Regions from separate parts of the Marinobacter subterrani genome, predicted to be linked through region 4. Evidence: predicted binding sites of a transcription regulator. Region 4 holds the regulator's gene; each other region holds the start of a gene.
The links. The regulator FliA, encoded in region 4, starts transcription of late flagellar genes. The targets are predictions, from matches to a motif close to CTAAAGTTTNNNNNNNNNNNGCCGNTAA.
Positions count from the first base shown of each region.

Region 1 (5,292 bases), 870 kb from region 4:
GCGCACTCAGGAGAGGCAGCTTGGCGCAAAATGACAAATGTCATTGTTTTGGCGAAATCCCGGTTTCTGAGCCAGACTTTGGGGAAAACAAGAGCTCGACAACAGGGAAGAATCAGCCATGCCAAATGTATCCCCCGCTACGGCCTCGTACTCCGTTCAGGGCATGCTTCGGGAGTATCTGGGGTCAGGACAACTGACCGAGGTGATCTACCGGGACAGCGCGGGTCAGGTGTGCCAGGTGCACGATGTTATCCGCGACCTGTGCAGCCGGGCCGGGCAGGACTTTTTGCTGCTGGGCCGGGGCACTCTGCTTCCGTTCGATCATGTCATTACCATCAATGGCCGGTTGCTGACCGACAGCGCCGGCTAACCAAAGGGTAATCGGCCGGTAATTGCCTTTGTCCCGGGCCTCGCCGTACTCTGTTCCCCGTTGTAGATACTTACCAACAGAGGGATATGGTATGAACAAGCTCACAATGAGTGCGCTTTTGATGGTACTGACACTCGGCCTTGCTGCCTGCAGTTCTGAAGACAACGAAGGTGTGGATGTCGAAAAGGCTGCAGATAACGCCGGCGATATGATGGAGGAAGCCGGTGAGTCCGTCGAACAGACCTACGAGGAAGCCACAGGCCAGGCCGACGGCGCCATGGGCGAAATGAAACAGGGCGCGGAAAATGCGGCCGATGAGATGGGGGATGCCGCCGAAGAGGCGGGTGATGCCATTGAAGAGGGCTACGAAGACGCCACAAAACAGTAAATGACTGGCTGATCGCTCCGTTGCAGCATGTTGCGCGGGGCGATCCTTATACCGAGCCGGCCCTTGGCTCTGTAAAATAATGTTAACAAGTTTGTCTTTCAAACGTACGCTTACTGTCATATTTCCTGCCGAAACTGGCCTCTCGACAACACCGACCTGCAGTTCTTTGAGAGAGGCATTACCATGGCAAAGCACGACCTTGATCCCAATTACCTGGATCCCAACTACGAACCGGTAGTTAACCATTCCGGAAATACCCCTTTCCATCAGGTTCTGGCCGCGCGCATGCAGCGCCGTACCGTGATGAAAGGCAGCGTGGGCGCCGCGCTTGCCAGCGTCATGGGCCTGGGTCTGGTGGCTTGTGGCAGCGATAACAGTTCCAGCCCTGCAACCAGCGGCAATGTTGCGAAAACCGATCTCGGATTCAAGGCTGTTGCAACCTCCAATGCCAATCAGGTTGTTGTTCCTGAGGGATACACGGCCAAAGCCTTCCTGCCGTGGGGCACCCCGATTACCGGCTCCTATCCCGCGTATCGCGCCGACGGAACCAATACCGGTGCCGAACAGGAGCAGCAGGTTGGCATGCACCACGACGGCATGCATTTCTTCCCGATCGATCAGAAGGCTGGCGGAAACAGTTCCGCCGAAGGCCTGTTGGTGATGAACCATGAATACATCAACCAGGACGCCTTGCACGCCAGTGGACCGACCGCTGCTGCTGACAACGCAGGCGTTCGCCCGGCAGACGAGGTTCGAAAGGAAATCGCCGCGCACGGCGTGTCAGTTGTACATATCAAACAGGATAGCGAAGGTACCTGGGACATCGTTTTCGGCAGCCCCTTCAATCGTCGCATCACTGGCAACACCGAGATGGATATCCGTGGCCCGGTTCGCGGTTACAACAAACTGATCACCAAATACAGCCCGAATGCCACCGAGACCCGTGGCACCCTGAACAACTGCTCCATGGGCCCGACACCCTGGGGAACCTATCTCGCTGCAGAAGAGAACTGGGCAGGCTATTTCGCCAACGGCGACGCCACCCAGCCGCGGGAACAGACACGTCTTGGCGTGGGAAGTGCCAGTCGCTATGACTGGGAACTGGCGGACAGCGCTGAGGATCAGTATGTTCGGTTCAACATAAGCACGGTTGGCGCCACGGCTGCAGACGATTACCGCAACGAAGCCAATACCTACGGCTACATGGTCGAGATTGATCCGTTCACCCCGGAAAGCAAGCCGCAAAAGCGCACCGCTCTTGGCCGCTTTGGCCATGAAGGTGTGATCTTCGCGCCGGTCAAGGAAGGCCAGCCGGTGGTTTGCTACTCTGGTGATGACTCGCGCTTCGAGTATATCTACAAGTTCGTTTCTGCAAAGCCCTACTATGCGGCGACGGCCGGTGGCTACCTGTTGGACGAGGGTAGCCTCTACGTGGCCCGTTTCAACGACGATGGCTCCGGAGACTGGCTGCCTCTGGATCTGGAAAATGCAGATTTTAAAGCAAAGGTTGATGCCGCAGTGGGAACAACCGTTGGTGACGTGGTGGCCTTCAGCGGCTTCGAGAATCAGGCGGATGTACTGCTGAACACCCGGCTGGCAGCAGACATTGCCGGCGCCACGACGATGGATCGCCCCGAGTGGGGTGCGGTCGACCCGAACACCGGGCAGGTGTACTTCACGCTTACCAATAACTCCAATCGCGGTAAGCCTGGCTTCGAAGGCGTCAATGCAGCGAACCCGAATGAGCTCAACAATACCGGCCACATCATTCGCTGGAGCGAGCAAGGCAACGACCATGCAGCCACGAGCTTCGACTGGGACATCTTCGTGTTCGCTGGAGAGCAGGGCACCGAAACCGTGGTTGATGGCGAGGTCATCGTATCCCTGACCGACGACAACATTTTCAACAGCCCCGATGGCCTCTGGTTCGATTACAACGGTCGCCTCTGGATCCAGACCGATGGCTCGGACGCCGCGCCGTACCAGAACAACATGATGCTGGCCGCCAACCCGGAGACCCGCGAAATAAAACGGTTCTTTGTTGGCCCGTTAGGCTGTGAAGTGACGGGTGTCGTCTCAACGCCGGATGTGAAAACCATGTTTGTGAACATTCAGCACCCGGACGGAAACTGGCCTGATGCCAGCGATCCGCGTCCCCGTGATGCAACCGTGATCGTCACCCGCGACGACGGTGGTGTTGTGGGCGCCTGATTCCGCCGCCACACCAAGCACCTGAACACCGCAAACCCGGCTCACTCGGTAACAGAGTGGGTAGGGTTTGCGGTTTTTTGTTTCAGATACTTTTTTACCTGCCGATAACCGGTATAAATCCACTAAAGTATGAGTTATTAACTCAGGTCAATTCTTTAGTCTCCGCAATGGCCTTCAATAAAAATGTATGCAAAAGAGATAATAACTACGAGGTTGCTATGGGGTTACTGGATCGGGCTTCAGTTTTGTGGGGGATTGCGATTGCGGCTGTTCTCGGAGTTGGTTGCGCGGGGGTGGCGCCGTTGTTAGGTCTGGATAGCGCATCAATGCTGATTGGGTTGGTCGTGGGCCTTGTGGCCGCCGCTGGTTTTCTGATTATCCGGGTACTGGAGCCGACGGAACGGGGGCTCAAGGCCCTGAATGATGGCACCCTGGCCGAAGACAACCCGCTTCAGGCCCAGTGCCGGCAACTGCTTTCCGATGCCAACGCCGGCCGCGCCCTGGTTGAAACCCTCTCGGGCAGTGCCGACAGGAACGCCATTTCTGCCGCCCAGGTGTCGTTTGCTGCCGACCAGCTCAAGCTCCGGCTGGATCGCCAGGTGCAGGAAACCGCCCAGATGGCCGATTACGCCGGCCAGATTACCGAGACCGTGCGGGAGTCCTCTGAGCAGGCCACGGATGCCGCCACCATGGCGTTGCAGAACAAGCAGGTCAGTATCGAGGGGCGTGAGGCGCTGACCTCGGCCATCGACAGCGTGCGGGCGGTACACCAGCAATCCGGTGAGAACCTGCGGCTGATCCAGGAACTGAACGAGAAGTCCCACAAGATCCAGGGCGTGACCTCGACCATTCAGGGCATAGCCGAGCAGACCAATCTGCTGGCACTGAATGCGGCCATTGAGGCGGCGCGGGCGGGTGATCAGGGTCGCGGCTTTGCCGTGGTAGCCGATGAGGTACGCCAGTTGGCGGGCCGCACGGCCCAGGCAACCGGTGAAGTGGCGGAAACCCTTGAGGAAATCCGGTCGGATACGGCCCTGATCGTGTCGCGAATTGAAGATCTGGCGCGAAGCGTGGAGGAAGGGCTGACCTCTGTGGAGAGTGTCGGCGAGCGGCTTGAGCAGATCCGCGACCAGTCGGATCGCGTTCAGCAGCAGGTTGCCCGGATTGCCGAAATCGACCAGAACAACGAGCAGAGCCTGGCACAGGTGTTCTCGGCCATCGAAACGGTTCGGGACCAGATCTCCGAGAGCGACTCCAGCGTCGCCTCCCTGGCAGAGCAGGCGGCCACCCTGATGGAGCTGGCGGAAAAAGCCAATGCCTCCTTCGCGCTGAACAGCGAGGCGAGTTATCACCGCCCGTTCTATCAACAGGCCCGGGCCGGTGCTGACCAGATTGGCCAGTTGTTCGAGCAGGCGATCCGTGATGGCAAACTTTCCGAAAGCGCGCTGTTCGACAAGACCCGGACGCCAATCCCGAATACCCATCCGCCGAAGTATTCCAGCAGTTTTGACAAGTTTACCGACCAGTTCCTGCCGACCGTCCAGGAACAGGTGAAGAACGCCCATGAGGCCATTGTCTTTGCCATTGCCGCCGCGCCGGATGGCTATGTGCCCACGCATAACCGGGATTTTGCCCATGCGCCCACCGGTGATCCGAAAGTGGACCTGGTCAAGAGCCGGAGCAAGCGGCTGTTTAACGACCGCACCGGCATTCGCTGTGGCACGCATACCGAGAATATGCTGTTGCAAACCTACCGGCGGGATACCGGCGAAATCATGCATGATCTGTCGGTGCCGGTGTATGTCAATGGCAAGCACTGGGGCGGGTTCCGTCTCGGCTACCGTCCGGACAATCACTGACCGCTCCGGGATTTCCGGCCCGAGAGGCTGTGGTAGACTTCGGCTAACGGCCCAACAGGAGACCTGCCTTGACCGAACCGGAGTTTATTCCAGCGGATTCTGATCCCGCGTCCCGCCAACCGGATAAGACCCGTAACCTGGCGGTCGTGGTCTATATCCTTCAGGCGTTGTCATTTTTTGTCGGCGGCATCACCGGCCTGGTGGGCGTGATCATCAATTACGTCAAACTGGAAGACGTGCGTAACACCTGGGTGGAGCGCCATTTCCGCTGGCAGATTCGCACCTTCTGGATCGGGGTGCTTTGGACGGTGATCGGAATTGTGACCACGCCGCTGATCATCGGCTGGTTCATTCTCCTCGGCATTTCCATCTGGATCATCTACCGGATCGTCAAAGGCGCCCTGGCCCTGAATGACGGCAAGGCGCCGTCCTGAGGGGCGCTCCTCAATCCTCCGTCACCTCCT
Region 1 is NZ_LFBU01000001.1:2,078,084-2,083,375, reverse strand. Features, by position in the region: gene msub_RS09775 (hypothetical protein) at 119-370, shown strand; gene msub_RS09770 (hypothetical protein) at 462-758, shown strand; gene msub_RS09765 (PhoX family protein) at 942-2,969, shown strand; gene msub_RS09760 (methyl-accepting chemotaxis protein) at 3,188-4,828, shown strand; gene msub_RS09755 (DUF4870 family protein) at 4,897-5,262, shown strand; gene msub_RS09750 (MFS transporter) at 5,273-5,292, opposite strand, start outside.
Region 1: the regulator FliA is predicted to act here: its motif matches at 3,050-3,077, upstream of msub_RS09760 (methyl-accepting chemotaxis protein).

Region 2 (5,292 bases), 760 kb from region 4:
GCTTCTGGCGCTCCGGTGACAGGCCGCGACCAATGGCTAGCATCTCGTATTCGCCCTTGCGGGCAACCTCAAGCACACTTTTGGAAATGTCGGTGGCGGTGATTTTTACATCCCGCAATTTTCCCGGCCGGAGCCGCCGGAACTCCTCGACAATCATGGCGACCGAGTAAGGCTCCTGCCCGGTGGAACAGGCGGCAGACCAGATGCGAAGCGGTTGGCCGGACTTACGCTCGGCCAATTCCGGAAGCAGCTTGTCCTGGAGTATCCGGAACGGATGGTTGTCACGGAACCACAGGGTTTCATTGGTGGTCATGGCGTCAATGACGACTTCCCGCAAGCCACCCCGGCCGGGCCGCCGGAGCCGGTCAAGGAGTTCCCCCAGCGAATTCAGGCTGTTCTCCTCGAGAATTCTGCGCAACCGGCTTTTCACCAGGTACTGTTTGTTTTCGCCCAGCAAAATCCCACAGGCATCCTGCAGGAACGACTTGAAGGCATCATATTCCTGTGGCGTTATATCCGCTTTCATTGGATCTCTGTTCTGAATGAATGTCTGAACGGCCGGATCATCCCTGGTCGATGATTTCCATTACCCGCTCTGCCAGTTCGTCCGGACTGAACTTTGCCATGAAATCGTCTGCCCCCACTTTTTTCACCATGGCCTGGTTGAAAACGCCGCTGAGGGAGGTGTGCAGCATGATAAACACATCGGCAAGGGCCGGATCTCCTTTTACCTTGGTCACCAGGGTGTAACCGTCCATCTCCGGCATTTCAACATCGGAGATAATCAGACTTAGGTGGTCTTTCGCCCGGCTACCGTCCGACGTGATTTCCTTGAGATAGTCGTAGGCCTGCTTGCCATCATTCCTGGTGGCGACTTCCATTCCGATCGCTGTCAGGCAGCGTTCTATCTGCCGGCGGGCCACTGAAGAATCATCAACAACCAGAACCGGCAGATGGCCTGGAACCCGGTCGGCACTCTTGCTCAGCACGGCTTCGGTTACATTCTCCCCGAGCGGAGAAACCTCGGCAAGAACCTTCTCTACATCAATGATTTCTACCAGCTTATCATCAATTTTGGTGACAGCGGTAAGGTACACATCCCTTCCGGCGCCCTTGGGTGGCGGCAGAATGTCTTCCCAGTTCATGTTCATGATCCGGTCGACAGCGGTCACCAGGAAGCCCTGGGTTTTGCGATTGTACTCGGTAATGATGACAAAACTGGTCGCCAGATCTTCCTGCGGTATACCGGGCAGTCCAATCGACATGCTCAGATCAATAATCGGAATGGTTTCACCGCGAATGTGCGCGACGCCCCTGACCACATTCCGGCTGTTGGGAATGGATGAGAGCCTGGGGCACTGCAGAACTTCCTTAACCTTGAACACGTTGATGCCATAGATCTGGCGCCCCCTCAAGCGGAACAGAAGGAGCTCAAGGCGATTCTGCCCTACCAGCTGCGTGCGCTGGTTTACGCTGTCCAATACCCCTGCCATGTTTTTCTCCCGGCTTGCCGATGTTACACCGGCATATATCTTGCTGCTTGCTGAATAACGGCCGAAACAACGGAAAACCGTCGTTTGCTCGGCGGACCGGCTAGTGTATCGGCCGCTAGTACTTAATCCTTAGGCATGTCCGTGGTTTTCCGCCCGGATATAGACAGCATAGGACAAACAACTGCATATGCGCATCACCAAATTCGTCGTACTCCTGCTGATGTCTGGCTTGAGCGGCTCATTGCTGGCGCAAACCACGGCGGGACAAATCCGGGAAGCCACCCTGAAATTTCTGGATGAGTTTGCCACAGAACAGGCCAGTGCCGGCTACAAGGTCGCCTATGAGTCGGGATCAATCGACAGCCGTGTCGCCCTCGCCGAATGCGAAAGTCCACTGACAGTCGAGTTCAGCGGTGACCCCTGGAAGAGCACAAGCCCCACTTTGCAAGTGTCCTGCGAGGGCAACCGCCCATGGCGCATGTTTGTTACCGCGTCTGTTTCAATCCATGGGCCGGCCCTGGTAGCAACCCGGCCACTGACTCGCGGTGAGCGAATTACTGCGGATCTCGTTACGCATCAGCCGGTTGAGATTAATGCCTCAAGGCGCGGCGCTATAACAGAGACCCAAGAGGCCGTGGGCATGGAAGTCAGGCGATCCATCAATGCCGGCGCACTGATCACGCCCGACATGCTCTCTGCGCCGGCTGCGGTTGAGCGCGGCGACCATGTTATCATTACCGCCAGAAGTGGCGGATTCTCGGTCAGTTCCAGGGGCAAGGCCTTGGCAAGCGCGGGCATCGGGGAGCAGGTTCTGGTGGAGAATCTCCGGTCTTCCCGCACGGTGAAAGGGAACGTTGTTGGCCCCGGCCACGTGGAAATCCCGATGTGACATGCATTCGGCAACGCCTTGCCGACATGGCAAAAGCTTGCCGTAAATGCAGGCATAGGCTTCCGGGTAACAAAACGTTAACCCTGGAGGAAAAAAGTTTCTAAAGGTTTCTGCGGTACAGCCGTTAAGCAGATATAAACTCGAGTGAGCGCCACACCCGTGGTGCACCAGGCAAGCAGGTAACGATATGTCAGTTGACTTCAATGGAATTGGCCCCGGCCAGGTCAACACCCAGAGAACCACGGCCGACAAGGGCGCCAGCACCCAGAACACCCAGCAGGCGACCAATCAGCAGGCAAAAACCCAGGCTCAGGGAGCCCGGGGGGAAAACGTCAGCCTGAGCAGTCAGGCCAAAAATCTCAAACAGCTTGAGCAGAAACTCGGCGATTATCCGGAAATGGATGACGACCGGATTGAACAGATCCGTTCCGCTCTGGAAAACGGAACCTACAAGATTGATGCCGAGAAACTGGCCCAGAAAATGCTTGAGATGGATGAAAGCATTTTCGGGTGAGTAAATCATGGCCGCAATTGATGATCTGAAGAACCTTCTGTCCCAGGATCTCAGCCAACTGGACGCGCTGGCTGATGTCCTGGACAGGGAAAAAGCCTGCCTCGCTACCTCCGACCTCCAGGCACTTAATGGGCTCACCAAGGAGAAAGGCGATCTTCTTGGCGCGATCCGCGAGCGGGCCAAGCAGAAAATCCGCACCCTTGTCCAGATGGGTTACCGCCCCGAGAGCGGCGAACCTTCCCGCTTCATTCGCAGCGCGGGTCTCGCCGAGCTCTACCAGCTCTGGCAGGAAGCCGATCAGAAACTGCGCGCCTGCCAGTCGCTGAACCAGGCCAATGGCCGGGTCATCAGCCACCTGCAAAAGCGCCTGTCCCGCCTGACCGATATCTTCCGTGGTGCTACCAGCCAGCCAAAACTCTATGGTGCCCGTGGCGAGCAGACCACGGTGTCAAGCCGTACGGTACTTGCCAGCGCCTGAACACGGCGCCGGCAGATTCCTCCGCCAGCTCTATCGGGTATAGATGGTCATCCGGGAATCCGGATGGAACCGGATGTCGTGAATGCTCACGTTGCCCATTGACGGGCTCTGGTTTCCGGCAACACGGATATTGTCCATGCGGATCTGTTCGATACGCTCGGGGAACGCCAGCATCAGGGCGCCGTCTTCCCGCACCGAGTAGCGTGGCTGCCCCGCCCGGTAGTGGACACCGGAAATGCTGAGATCCGAATCCAGGAAGTTCAGAACCGGCACAAAGATATTCGCCGCCAGCTTGATGCCCTCGATGACGTCGGGCCCGGATTGTTCAGCCTGGCCGCCCTCACCCATCGGATTGCCAGCCATCGCTCCGACCAGCCCGATGCGGCCAAGCAGGGTCGGATCGCCCTGCCCGGAAACCTCCGCCAGCTCCGCTTCCGTCAGCGGGGCAAGGTTGCCGCTCTGATACAGCTCACCGGCTTCCGGAGACGCCTGCGAGGCGCTTGCACTGTTGCTGGCCGCAAAGGAAACCAGGGGCTGCAGGGGTAGCGCAACCATGGTCACCAGCGCCGCCGCGTTGCGGTATCGGGACTGGTGCTTCAGGACCCTGTAAAGCTCCTTTTCGGAGATCCAGCCGGCCTGGATAAACACCTCACCGAGGCGCTGACCGGTTTCCTGCTGCACTTTCAGACCTTCATCGACCTGTCCCTGGGACAGATAGCCGCGATTGACAAGCAATCGCCCGAGGCGTGATTTTTCTTGAAATCCCTGACGGATTCTCACCCGGATTCTCCTTGTTGACCCGTTAAAACCGTACAACCCTGCCCGGCCAGTATGATGAGGCCGCTCTGATAACTGGAAAGCTTAGCCGATCGTAATCAAGAGTGCGTGAATGCAGTCCCCGTTTTACAATCACCTTCTGATAAAATCAGGCGCCTGACAGCAGAATTCGTTGAATTGTCGCAGGAAATCCTCCTGCCCATAACTCAGAGAGCGGCTGAAAATGACAAACCTGGTAAAACCTGTGAAAAGTGTGATCCCCGTCCTGATCGTGTTTCTGGCAATGATGGTTCCGGCCGGCAATGCCCTGGCCCAGAGCGATGAATCAAAGGCCGACGATCAGCTACCCAGGGTCCGGATGGTGACCAGCGAAGGCCCCATTGAACTGCTGCTCCGCCCGGACGTGGCTCCGGAAACCGTGGCCAACTTCCTCCAGTATGCGAAAAGTGGATTCTTTGATGGCACGATCTTTCATCGGGTCATTCCCGGCTTCATGATCCAGGGGGGCGGATTTACCAAAGAACTTGACCGGAAACCGACCCGCGCCCCGGTCCGGAACGAGGCACGCCCCACACTTCCCAACCTACGTGGCACCATCGCCATGGCTCGCACCAGCGCGCCGGATTCAGCCACTTCACAGTTCTTCATCAATCTGTCGGATAACGACTTCCTGAATGCCGGTGTCCGTGGCCCTGGCTACGCCGTGTTCGGCAAGGTAACGGAAGGCATGGGCGTGGTCGATGCCATTGCCCGCAAGCAGACCACCCGAAAGCAGGGCATGGCCGATGTCCCGGTGGAACCGGTGATCATTGAATCAGTCACCTTGCTCGATTCCGCTGACTGACGCCGTGAACTCGCCTTTGCTGCCCCCCGGGATTGAACCTGCGGAACTGGCGTGGCGCGACGGCGTACCCGAATCTGTCCGTTTTGGCGATGTCTATTTCAGCCGGGACAACGGGCTGGAGGAAACCCGCCATGTGTTTCTCCGGCACAATGGTTTGCCGGACCGGTTTTCCCGGGTTCCTGAGTGTGGGCACTTTGTCATCGCGGAAAATGGCTTCGGGACCGGCCTGAATTTTCTGGCCGCCTGGCAGGCCTGGTTGAGCCATGGGCCCGCAGCCCCGGCGACCCTGCATTTTAT
Region 2 is NZ_LFBU01000001.1:442,102-447,393, reverse strand. Features, by position in the region: gene msub_RS02135 (CheR family methyltransferase) at 1-526, opposite strand, end outside; gene msub_RS02130 (chemotaxis protein CheV) at 564-1,493, opposite strand; gene flgA (flagellar basal body P-ring formation chaperone FlgA) at 1,681-2,382, shown strand; gene flgM (flagellar biosynthesis anti-sigma factor FlgM) at 2,570-2,896, shown strand; gene msub_RS02115 (flagella synthesis protein FlgN) at 2,904-3,374, shown strand; gene msub_RS02110 (hypothetical protein) at 3,405-4,154, opposite strand; gene msub_RS02105 (peptidylprolyl isomerase) at 4,435-4,995, shown strand; gene mnmC (bifunctional tRNA (5-methylaminomethyl-2-thiouridine)(34)-methyltransferase MnmD/FAD-dependent 5-carboxymethylaminomethyl-2-thiouridine(34) oxidoreductase MnmC) at 5,000-5,292, shown strand, end outside.
Region 2: the regulator FliA is predicted to act here: its motif matches at 2,483-2,510, upstream of flgM (flagellar biosynthesis anti-sigma factor FlgM).

Region 3 (5,292 bases), 1.2 Mb from region 4:
GATCGGTGCCCGTAAACGGGAGCGCCTCAAGGAAGTCACCGCGGAACTGGAGTCCCGCGGTGCCAGCGTGCATGCGTACCCGTGCGATTTCTCGGATATGGAAGCCTGCGACGAATTCGTTAAAACAGTGCTGGATAATCACGGCCATGTGGATGTGCTGGTCAACAACGCCGGCCGTTCGATCCGCCGGTCACTGGATCTGTCCTTCGACCGTTTCCACGATTTTGAGCGTACCATGCAGCTCAACTACTTTGGCTCTGTGCGCCTGATTATGGGCTTTGCGCCCACGATGCTGGAGCGCCGCCGTGGCCATGTGGTGAATATTTCATCCATCGGTGTGCTGACCAATGCGCCGAGGTTCTCGGCCTATGTTGCCTCCAAGTCCGCGCTGGACGCCTTCAGCCGATGCGCCGCCTCGGAGTGGTCTGACCGTAACGTAACCTTCACCACCATTAATATGCCGCTGGTGAAAACGCCCATGATAGCGCCGACCAAGATCTACGATTCGGTGCCGACCTTGTCGCCGGATGAAGCAGCGACGATGGTGGCTGATGCCATTGTTTACCGGCCGAAGCGAATTGCGACCCGTCTGGGCATCTTTGCCCAGGTGCTGCATGCTCTGGCGCCGAAGATGGGAGAGATTGTCATGAACACGGGTTACCGCATGTTCCCGGATTCACCGTCTGCTGCGGGCAGCAAGTCCGGCCAGCGGCCCAAGGTGTCTTCAGAGCAGGTAGCCTTTGCGGCCATCATGCGGGGCATTTACTGGTAATCGGTTGGATCCTGAAACAAAAAAACCCGCTTCGGCGGGTTTTTTTCTGGCGGTTACTCGGTCTCTTCCGGGATCAGGGGAGGGGGAAAACCGCCCAGCTCCTTCCAGCGGTTCACAATGCCGCAGAACAGATCAGCCGTCTTTTCGGCGTCATAGGCGGCCGAGTGGGCTTCCTTGTTGCTGAACGGAATGCCGGCCAGCTTGCAGGCCTGGGCCAATACGGTGTGGCCGTAGGCGAGGCCCGCCAGGGTGGCTGTGTCGAAGGTGGAAAAGGGGTGGAAGGGGTTGCGGCGGATGTCGGCACGCAGGGCCGCGGCGAAGATGAAGTTGTGGTCGAAGGTGGCATTGTGGCCCACCAGCACGGCCCGTTTGCAATCGTGGTTTTTCACGGCCTTGCGGATCGGGCTGAAGATTTCACTCAGGCCTTCGCGCTCGGGTACTGCTTCCCGCTCCGGATTCCAGGGGTCAATGCCGGTGAAGTCCAGGGCGGACTGTTCCAGGTTGGCGCCTTCAAAGGGGTCAATCTGCTGTACGTGGGTTTCAGTGCGGCGCAACCAGCCATCGTCGTCCATAGTCAGGATAACGGCCGCCACTTCCAGCAGAGCGTCCCGCTCGGGGTTGAAGCCGGCGGTCTCCACATCCACAACAACAGGCAGAAAGCCGCGGAAACGGCGGGACATGGGGTGCGGTGGTTTGTTTTCGTCAGTCACTCAAGCTCCGGTCTTGGCCGTGTGTGATAGGGAATAATCGATAGTTACGCGAGCTGCCAGTGAACGGTTTCACCGGCCTTCAATGGCACGATGGTGCCGTCAGCCAGGGGTAGTTCTGCCGGCATGGTCCAGGGTTTACGCACCAGGGTGATGGTGTCGGTGTTGCGCGGCAGGCCATAGAAATCGGCACCGTTGAAGCTGGCAAAGGCCTCGAGCTTGTCGAGAATGCCCAGCTCCTCGAAGATGTCGGCATACAGGCCGATGGCCCCGAAGGCCGAATAGCAGCCGGCGCACCCACAGGCCGCTTCCTTGCGGTCTTTGGCATGGGGGGCTGAATCCGTGCCCAGGAAGAAGCGTTTGTCGCCGCTGGCAACGGCATCCCGGAGTGCTTTTTGATGGCGGTTGCGCTTCAGAATCGGGAGGCAGTAGAGATGCGGCCGGATACCGCCCACGAGCATGTGGTTGCGGTTGTACATCAAGTGCTGAGGCGTCAGGGTGGCGCCGAGATTATCGCCGCTGTACTGGCGGACAAATTCCGCCGAATCCTCCGTGGTGATGTGCTCCAGTACGACTTTCAGGTTGGGAAAGGCCGCAAGCGTCGGCGCCAGAACGCGCTCCAGAAAAACCTTCTCCCGGTCAAAAATATCAATGTCGGCGTCGGTTACTTCACCGTGCACCAGCAGCAGCATTCCACAGTCGGCCAAGGCCTCCAGAACCGGATAGATGTTGCGGATGTCCTTCACGCCCGAGGCGGAATTGGTAGTGGCACCGGCCGGGTAGAGTTTGGCGGCTACAACGCCGGCGGCTTTGGCCTCCCGGATGGTTTCCGGGGTGGTGCTTTCGGTCAGGTACAGGGTCATCAGTGGCTCAAACCCGGTGCCGTTGGCGGCGGCCAGGATCCGGTCGCGGTACGCGGTGGCATCGGCTGCCGTGGTTACCGGTGGTACCTGGTTGGGCATGATGATGGCCCGCCCGAAACACGCCGCAGTCGCAGGTACCACGTGCTTCAGGACATCGCCATCCCGAACATGGAGGTGCCAGTCGTCGGGGCGGGTAAGAGTTAGCTGGTCAGTCATGGCAGTTGTCCGCAATACCTTGGGAGAGTCGAGTCCGGAGCCGAAAACGGCAAGGCCGGGGGGTGGTATTACACAGGCCCCGGAAAAATTTGGCGAATTATACCAGAAGGTGCCGGTGATTGTTTTCTGTCCCGGAGCTAAAGAAACACCACCCTGGGCCGTTAAACTCTCAGAGCCTGTTAACTCCCTGATACCGATGGCAACCGATATGGGATTCCGCCCCCGCAATAATCCGATCACCGCGCTGGCTGCTGGCCTTCTCGGCCTGTGTTTGCCCGCGATTGGCGCAGCTGCAAGTTATGGTGCCGGCATTGAAAACAGCCAGTGGTACCTGGCCGAATCGGTTTTTGAATGTCGGCTGGTGCATGAAGTACCCGGGTATGGGCGGGCGGTGTTCTATCATCGCGCAGGCGAGAGCCTGTCGTTTTTTCTTGAATCCGACGCGCCGCTGATGCGCCCCGGCCGCGGCAGCCTGGTGGTTGAAGCACCTTCCTGGCGTCCGGGCGTGGCTCCGAGGCCGCTGGGCACCGTGCATGTTTCCGATGGCCGTCGCCAGGTTGCCCTGGATACCCGCCAGGCCTTTGTTCTGGCTCGCGGCTTGCTTGATGGCATGCAGCCGACTGTTACCCGGGAATCCTGGTTTGATGGCCGCCCGGTGCGCGTGCAGGTTTCCAATATCAATTTTGCCGGTGAGTATCAGCGTTACCAGCGCTGTACCAACAATCTACTGCCGGTGAACTTTGATCAGATCCACCGATCGAGAATTCCCTTTGCCAGCGGCAGTACCGAGTTGTCCGCCGCCGACCGGCAGTTACTCGACAATATCGTGGCCTACGTGAATGCCGACTCCACCGTGGAGCGGATTTTTGTCGACGGGCACAGCGACAGCATTGGCAGCCGGATCAACAACCGGGCGCTGTCGGAGGATCGCGCCAATGTGGTGGCCGATTACCTCAAGGCCCGCGGCATTGATGAAAACCTGATTACGGTCCGGGCCCACGGCGACCAGTATCCGGTTTCAAACCGCCCGGCGGATAATCGACGCACCAACATCCGGTTGCAGCGTGCTGGTGACCAGCCGGAACTGCAGCAGGCGAATGGCTACGGCGGGGATCCGCTAGGTTAGGCGGAATCAGTAAACCGAGTCGAGCACTTCCAGGTGGGCATTCACGCTCTCGGCCAGGGCCTGAAGGTGATAGCCGCCTTCCAGGGTTGAAATGATCCGGTCATTACTGTGCTCGCCGGCCACCTCCACAATCATTTCTGTCAGCCAGCGATAGTCTTCAGTCTCCAGATTCAGCTCCGCCATCGGATCCAGCCGGTGGGCGTCAAAGCCTGCGGAAATAAGGACAAGCTGGGGTTTGAAGTCGTTCAGTCGCTGCAACCAGCCGGCTTCCACCTGCTTCCGGTACTCCTCAGACGAACAGTTCGCCTCAATCGGAATATTCACGATGTTGTCCGCCTGCCGGTGCACATGGGAGTGCGGATAGAAGGGGTGCTGGAAGCTGGAGCACATCAGGATTCGCTCGTCGCCACCTACGATGTCCACCGTGCCGTTGCCCTGGTGCACATCAAAGTCGATGATCGCCACCCGCTCAAGGTGGTGGAAGGTGAGGGCGCGCATGGCGGCCAGCGCGATGTTGTTGTAAAAGCAGAACCCCATGGATTTGGCGCGCTCGGCATGATGCCCCGGAGGGCGGGCGCAGACAAAAGCATTGGTAACCTGGCTACTCATCACCATATCCACCGCCTGGACATTGGCGCCGGCGGCCAGACGGGCAGCGCGCAGGGTATCCGGCATCATGGCCGTGTCCGGGTCGGTAAACACCCGGCCCCGGGTAGGCTGCATCAGATCGAGCTGGTGCAGGTATTTCTCAGGATGCACCGTCAGCAACTGGTCACGAGTGACTTCTTCCGGTCGGACCCAGTCCAGTCTCTGGTCCAGACCGGTATCCGCCAGATAACTGATAATGGCCGCAAGCCGCTCCGGGCTTTCCGGGTGTTCCGGGCCCATGTTGTGCTTCATGAAGTCATCGTGGGAAAAGAATGCCGTGGTCATACGTCTGGGGCTGCCTTCGAATTGCTTATATTTTCTTCAAGCTTATCAGGGAAAACCACAGGGTGCCGTGTTTCTTTGGTCTTATGAGCTCGATAGTCATTTCATATCGGAGGATCAGCGCCTAAGATAAGAGATGCACCTATAAGTAACCTGTTTTATTACACTTATTACCCGACTGGCCCTGGGCCGGACAGTAAGGAGAGTCAGCTTGAGCACCCGGTATCTGGAAAGCCTGTTCAACCCTGCATCCATTGTGGTGATCGGTGCATCAGAGCGGGGTGATAACCTTGGCGGCATGGTGCTGAGGAACCTGATGGGTGGCGGTTATCCCGGGCGCCTGCTGGTGGTGAACCAGAACGATTACGACAACGTGCACGGGGTGCCCTGCGCCCGGAAAGTCTCGAAAATGGACTTTACTCCCGATCTGGCAATCATCTGTACGCCGCCGGATACTGTGTCCAAGACCATCAAGCGGCTCGGAGAGGCGGGGGTGCGCACCGCCATTGTGATGACCGGCGGCATGTCCCGTACCCACAGCAAAACCGGCCAGCCCCTGATGTACTCGGTGCGGGAAGCCGCCCGAGAGACCGGCATACGGGTGCTTGGCCCAAACACCATCGGCCTGATGGTGCCGGCCCGCAGTCTCAACGCCACCTATGCCCACATGGGCGCGAT
Region 3 is NZ_LFBU01000001.1:51,257-56,548, forward strand. Features, by position in the region: gene msub_RS00220 (SDR family oxidoreductase) at 1-772, shown strand, start outside; gene rnt (ribonuclease T) at 826-1,482, opposite strand; gene pyrC (dihydroorotase) at 1,527-2,558, opposite strand; gene msub_RS00235 (flagellar protein MotY) at 2,767-3,684, shown strand; gene msub_RS00240 (histone deacetylase family protein) at 3,691-4,617, opposite strand; gene msub_RS00245 (bifunctional acetate--CoA ligase family protein/GNAT family N-acetyltransferase) at 4,826-5,292, shown strand, end outside.
Region 3: the regulator FliA is predicted to act here: its motif matches at 2,696-2,723, upstream of msub_RS00235 (flagellar protein MotY).

Region 4 (5,292 bases):
AAATTCACCCTGACCGGGAGTTGGCGATCGATCCCGGCCAGGTATTCGGAAAAATCGAGGGGATCGAGGGCAAGGATCCGGCCTTTGGCCTGGATGCCTGTTGGATAGAGCCGGACCGGAAAGACCAGGCCCAGACCCTGGGCTACACCGTAGTTGATGCCAGCACGGTCGTCGCCACCCACCTGAACCAGGTGCTGCAGAAGCACGCCCATGAGCTGCTGGGCCATGAAGAGGTCCAGAAGTGGTTGGATCAACTGGAGAAAGTTTCACCCAAGCTCGCCGAGGAACTGGTACCGACCACCGTTTCTATCAGCCTGTTGCTCAAGGTGCTGCAGAATCTGCTGCGCGAAGAAGTGCCGATCCGGGATATGCGCTCGATCGCCGAGGCGATCGTCAATGTCCACCCGAAGAGCCAGGATCCGAAGCTGCTGACCATGGTCGCCCGCCAGTCACTGCGCCGGATGATTGTCCAGAGCATCTGCGGCAACGAATCGGAGATACCGGTGATTACCCTGGATCCGGATCTGGAACAGTTATTGCTAAAGTCTGTTCAGCAGAGTCAACAATCCGGCGGTCAGGAAGATATTGGCCTGGTTCTGGAGCCGAACATGGTTGAGAAGCTCCAGCGCTCGCTCCAGGAGAGTGTCCAGCGCCAGGAAATGCTTGGTAAGCCGGCCATCCTGCTGGTGTCCGGGCCCCTGCGGCCGGTTCTGGCCAGGTTTGCCAGTTACGGTGTAGAGCGCCTGCATGTGCTCTCGTACCAGGAAGTGCCAGACAACAAACAGATTACGATCGTGGCGTCCGTTGGCCAGTAACGGCGCGGATGACAGAGCGGACAGCGCCGGCACGGCGTTGCCGGTGGAGGAAGAGGCATCATGAAAGTAAAACGGTTTTTTGCCAAGTCCATGGCGGAGGCGTTGAAACAGGTCAGCGAACAGATGGGGCCGGACGCCGTCATTCTCTCAAACCGCCGGGTAGACGGTGGCGTCGAAATCGTGACGGCGCTCGACTATGACGAAAACATGGCGCGCCAGCGCCTGGGCGACCAGGCACAGGAGGCCACCAATGGCTCGCGACTGGCGGAAATGCAAGCCGACCAGCACCGTCGCCTTGAGGACGAACTGGGGCGGTCAAGGGATCGGATCCGAGAGGTCCGGGAAAAAAGGGCCTCCGTCGGCGCAGGGTATTCGGGTGGCTCGTTTGCAGCGGTCAAGGAATCTGTTGAGGCCGGGTTTGGTGGCCAAGTTGCAGCGCCGGCCCGGTCCGGGGTGGCCTATTCCGATGAGCTGGCGCAGATGCGCGCGGAAATCAGCTCCCTGAAAGACCTGATGCATGGCCGCAAGCCGGAGCCTGAGGTTCCGGCCACTACGGCGGTTCAGCAAAGGCTGGCCGAACGGCTGCAGGAATTCGGGCTCGGTAGCGAACTGGCAGGATCACTCTCCCGTCGTCACAAAGCCGGGCGCCTGGAAGATGGCTGGAAGCAGTCCCTGAAAATGCTGTGCACCGGGGTTCGGACCTCACGCTTGGAATGGCTGGATCAGGGCGGCGTCTACGCCCTGGTAGGGCCAACCGGATCGGGTAAAACCACCACCATCGGCAAGCTCGCCGCGCGGTATGTCCTCAAGCATGGCGCTGATTCGGTGGCGCTGGTCACCACCGACCGCTACCGGGTCGCGGCCCACGAGCAGTTGTTTGTTTTCGGCCGTATCCTCAACGTGCCGGTTCGCGTGGTGGATGACAGCCACAGCCTGGATGATATTCTGGACGAGTTGTCAGACCGTCACCTGGTATTGATTGATACCGCCGGGCTCACCAGTGCCGACAAAGGTTATCAGGAACAACTGGCCGAACTGGCGCGCAGCCATCACAATATCAAGACCCATCTGGTGGTTTCGGCTACCAGCCAGCCGCGTATCATGAAATCCGTCTGGCATTGCTATAAGATGGCAAATCTTGCAGGTTGCGTCATGACCAAGATTGACGAAGCCCTGACACTGGGCGAGTCTCTCGGCTTTGTGATGGAAACCGGCCTGCCGGTGGCCTATTACACAGACGGGCAAAAGATTCCCGAAGACCTGCATCACGCAGAGGCTGTTCCGCTGGTGCGACTGGCCGTTGACCGGCTCAGGACCCTCCAGCAACAGCAGGCGGTGGCAGAGGGCGCGTGAGAGAACCGGCCCGAGACAGTACAGAACGGCAGCAAGCGTCAAGCAACAGCACCCGCTAAACGTGGCGAGAGACAAAAAACAGTATGAGCAAAGCACAACCTGTACAGGTGATCGCGGTTTCCGGCGGCAAGGGTGGAGTCGGCAAAAGCAATGTGTCGGTTAACCTCGGAATTGCCCTGGCACAGAAAGGCCGCAGGGTGGTGCTTCTCGATGCCGACCTGGGGCTGGCCAATATCGATGTACTGCTGGGCATTACCGCCAACCGCAACCTGCAGGATGTGCTGGCCGGGGAGTGTGATCTCAGGGACGTTCTTGTTAATGGCCCCGGGGGCATCAAGATCGTTCCGGCCTCGTCCGGCACCCAGCGCATGACCCAACTGAGCCCGATGGAGCATGCCGGGTTGATCAGCGCGTTCAGCGAACTGGCTGACCAGATTGATGTCCTGATTGTCGATACAGCAGCAGGCATTTCCGAGTCGGTGGTGAGTTTTCTGAGAGCGTCCCAGGAGCTGCTCCTGGTGGTCGTTGACGAACCCACCTCGATCACCGACTGTTATGCCCTGATCAAGCTCATGAACCGGGATTACGGCACCAACCGGTTCCGCATACTTGCCAATCAGGTGAAAAATGAGCAGGAAGGGCGTCATCTCTTCGAGAAACTGACCCGGGTCACCGAGCGCTTCCTGGACGTGGGGCTACAATACGTCGGTATGGTGCCTTACGATGAAGCTGTCAAAAAGGCGGTGCAGCGTCAGCGCGCAGTGCTGGATGCCTATCCCAGATCGAAAGCGTCCCTGGCGATCAAGGCTCTGGCGGAGAAAGTTGATAACTGGCCGCTGCCTTCCTCTCCCCGCGGTCATCTGGAATTCTTTGTGGAGCGGCTCGTCGAAGTCTGAATCGGATCCAGTCAAACAAGAACATTGGATACATGACATTGGCGAATAATCTTGGACTCTATAACCAGTCGGGTGCCCAGAAGCCTTCTCAGCTTGTTGAGGAGCAAGCGCCACTGGTCAAGAAAATTGCCCTGCACCTGATGGCCCGGCTGCCTGCCTCCGTTCAGTTGGAGGATCTGATGCAGGCCGGCATGATCGGTCTTCTTGAAGCCGCCCAGCGATACAGCTCTACCAGGGGCGCAACCTTTGAGACCTACGCCGGTATCCGGATTCGTGGTGCCATGGTGGACGAGATTCGCAAGGGTGACTGGGTACCCCGTTCCGTGCATCGTAATGCCCGCCGTATATCCCAGGCCATCAAGACCGTTGAAGATCGCCTTGGCCGGGAAGCCCAGGATATGGAAGTGGCGGAAGAACTGGGCATGGGACTGTCCGAGTACCATTCCTACCTCTCCGATTCCAACAGCGGCCGACTTTTTAGTCTTGATGAGCTCAATGAATCCGGCGAGCTGCCGATAGAACAGACAGAGCCACGGGACAACCCGCTCGAAGGTCTGTCGTCCGATGCCTTCCGACACAGCCTCGCGAAAGCGATCGAAGAGCTGCCGGAGCGTGAAAAGCTGGTATTGAGCCTGTATTACCAGGAAGAGCTGAACCTCAAGGAAATCGGCGCCGTGCTTGGTGTCAGTGAAAGCCGGGTCAGCCAGATTCACAGCCAGGCCGCCTTGCGCCTCCGGGGGCGCTTGTCGGACTGGCAACAGGATGCCGGCAACTGATCACAGCCTTTGTGTGTCCGCGACGGTACCGTCTGTAGTTTTTGGTAACCGATGCTTTACAACCGAAGCAAAGATCCGACAATAAGCGGTTAAATCAACGGCCTGCTAGACTTCGAGCAGAAAGGTCAAATGAATTCCGGGTGTTACTAACTGGAGGTCCCTTTGGACAAGAACATGAAAATCCTCATTGTGGATGACTTTTCCACAATGCGACGGATCATCAAGAACCTGCTGCGTGATCTCGGCTTTACCAATACCGATGAGGCCGATGACGGCAACACGGCGCTGCCGATGCTGAGAAGCGGGAAATACGATTTTCTGGTTACCGACTGGAACATGCCGGGTATGTCGGGGTTCGATCTGCTCAAGGCGGTCAGGGCGGATGAGAACCTGAAAACCCTGCCGGTGCTGATGGTGACCGCAGAGGCCAAACGGGACCAGATCGTTGCCGCTGCCCAGGCGGGCGTAAACGGCTATGTGGTCAAACCGTTTACCGCTGCGGTGCTCAAGGAAAAGATCGAGAAGATCTTTGAAAGAATCCAGTAACCATAGGTCGGATGGCTCTCATGAGCGATAGCAAAAAGCACCATCGGGGCCTGGAGCCGGAAGTGACGGAGAAGCTTCAGCGTCAGGCCACCGAACTGGCTGAGTGCGTCAATGCCGGAGAATATGCCAAGGCCATGACCCTGATCAATGAACTGAGCGAAGTCAGGGATCAGAGTCTCTACCGTGAGGTTGGGCGTCTGACTCGCAGCCTGCACGAGGCGATCCGGAACTTTCAGATAGACCCCCGTAATGCGGAGCAGCAGGAGGCTCTGTCGAAAATGACAGACGCCTCGGATCGTCTCGAGTATGTCGTGCAGATGACCGGCGAGGCGGCCAATCGCACGATGGACCTGGTCGAGGCGACCATGCCGTTGGCCAATGCCATTCGGGAGGAGGCCGGCGCCCTGCGTGATGAGTGGCAGCGATTACGTCGCAGGGAAATGCAGCCGGCGGAGTTCCGGGAACTGTATGGCCGGATCGACCGGTTTTTTGCCGGCATGACAACCGATGCCGACACCATGTACGCCAATCTCTCGGAAATCCTGCTGGCCCAGGACTTCCAGGACCTGACCGGCCAGGTCATCCAGAAGGTCACCACCCTGGTCAAAGAGGTTGAGGAACAGATGCTCAGTCTGGTGGTGATGGCCGGTCATGTCGATCAGTTGACGGGCACGGTGCACCAGATTGAAGAAAGGCAGGAATCTGCAGAGAAGGGCGTCGGGCCGCAGATCAAGGCCGATGAGCGTGACGATGTAGTCTCGGGACAAGACGACGTGGACGATCTGTTGTCCAGTCTCGGTTTCTGAATAAAGAGGGTAGCGCATGGCGTTTGATGCCGATGACGAGATTTTGCAGGACTTCCTGGTTGAAGCCGGCGAAATCCTCGAGAAGCTGTCAGAACAGTTG
Region 4 is NZ_LFBU01000001.1:1,205,674-1,210,965, reverse strand. Features, by position in the region: gene flhA (flagellar biosynthesis protein FlhA) at 1-815, shown strand, start outside; gene flhF (flagellar biosynthesis protein FlhF) at 876-2,168, shown strand; gene msub_RS05560 (MinD/ParA family ATP-binding protein) at 2,252-3,064, shown strand; gene msub_RS05555 (RNA polymerase sigma factor FliA) at 3,097-3,840, shown strand; gene cheY (chemotaxis response regulator CheY) at 4,003-4,386, shown strand; gene msub_RS05545 (protein phosphatase CheZ) at 4,407-5,192, shown strand; gene msub_RS05540 (chemotaxis protein CheA) at 5,209-5,292, shown strand, end outside.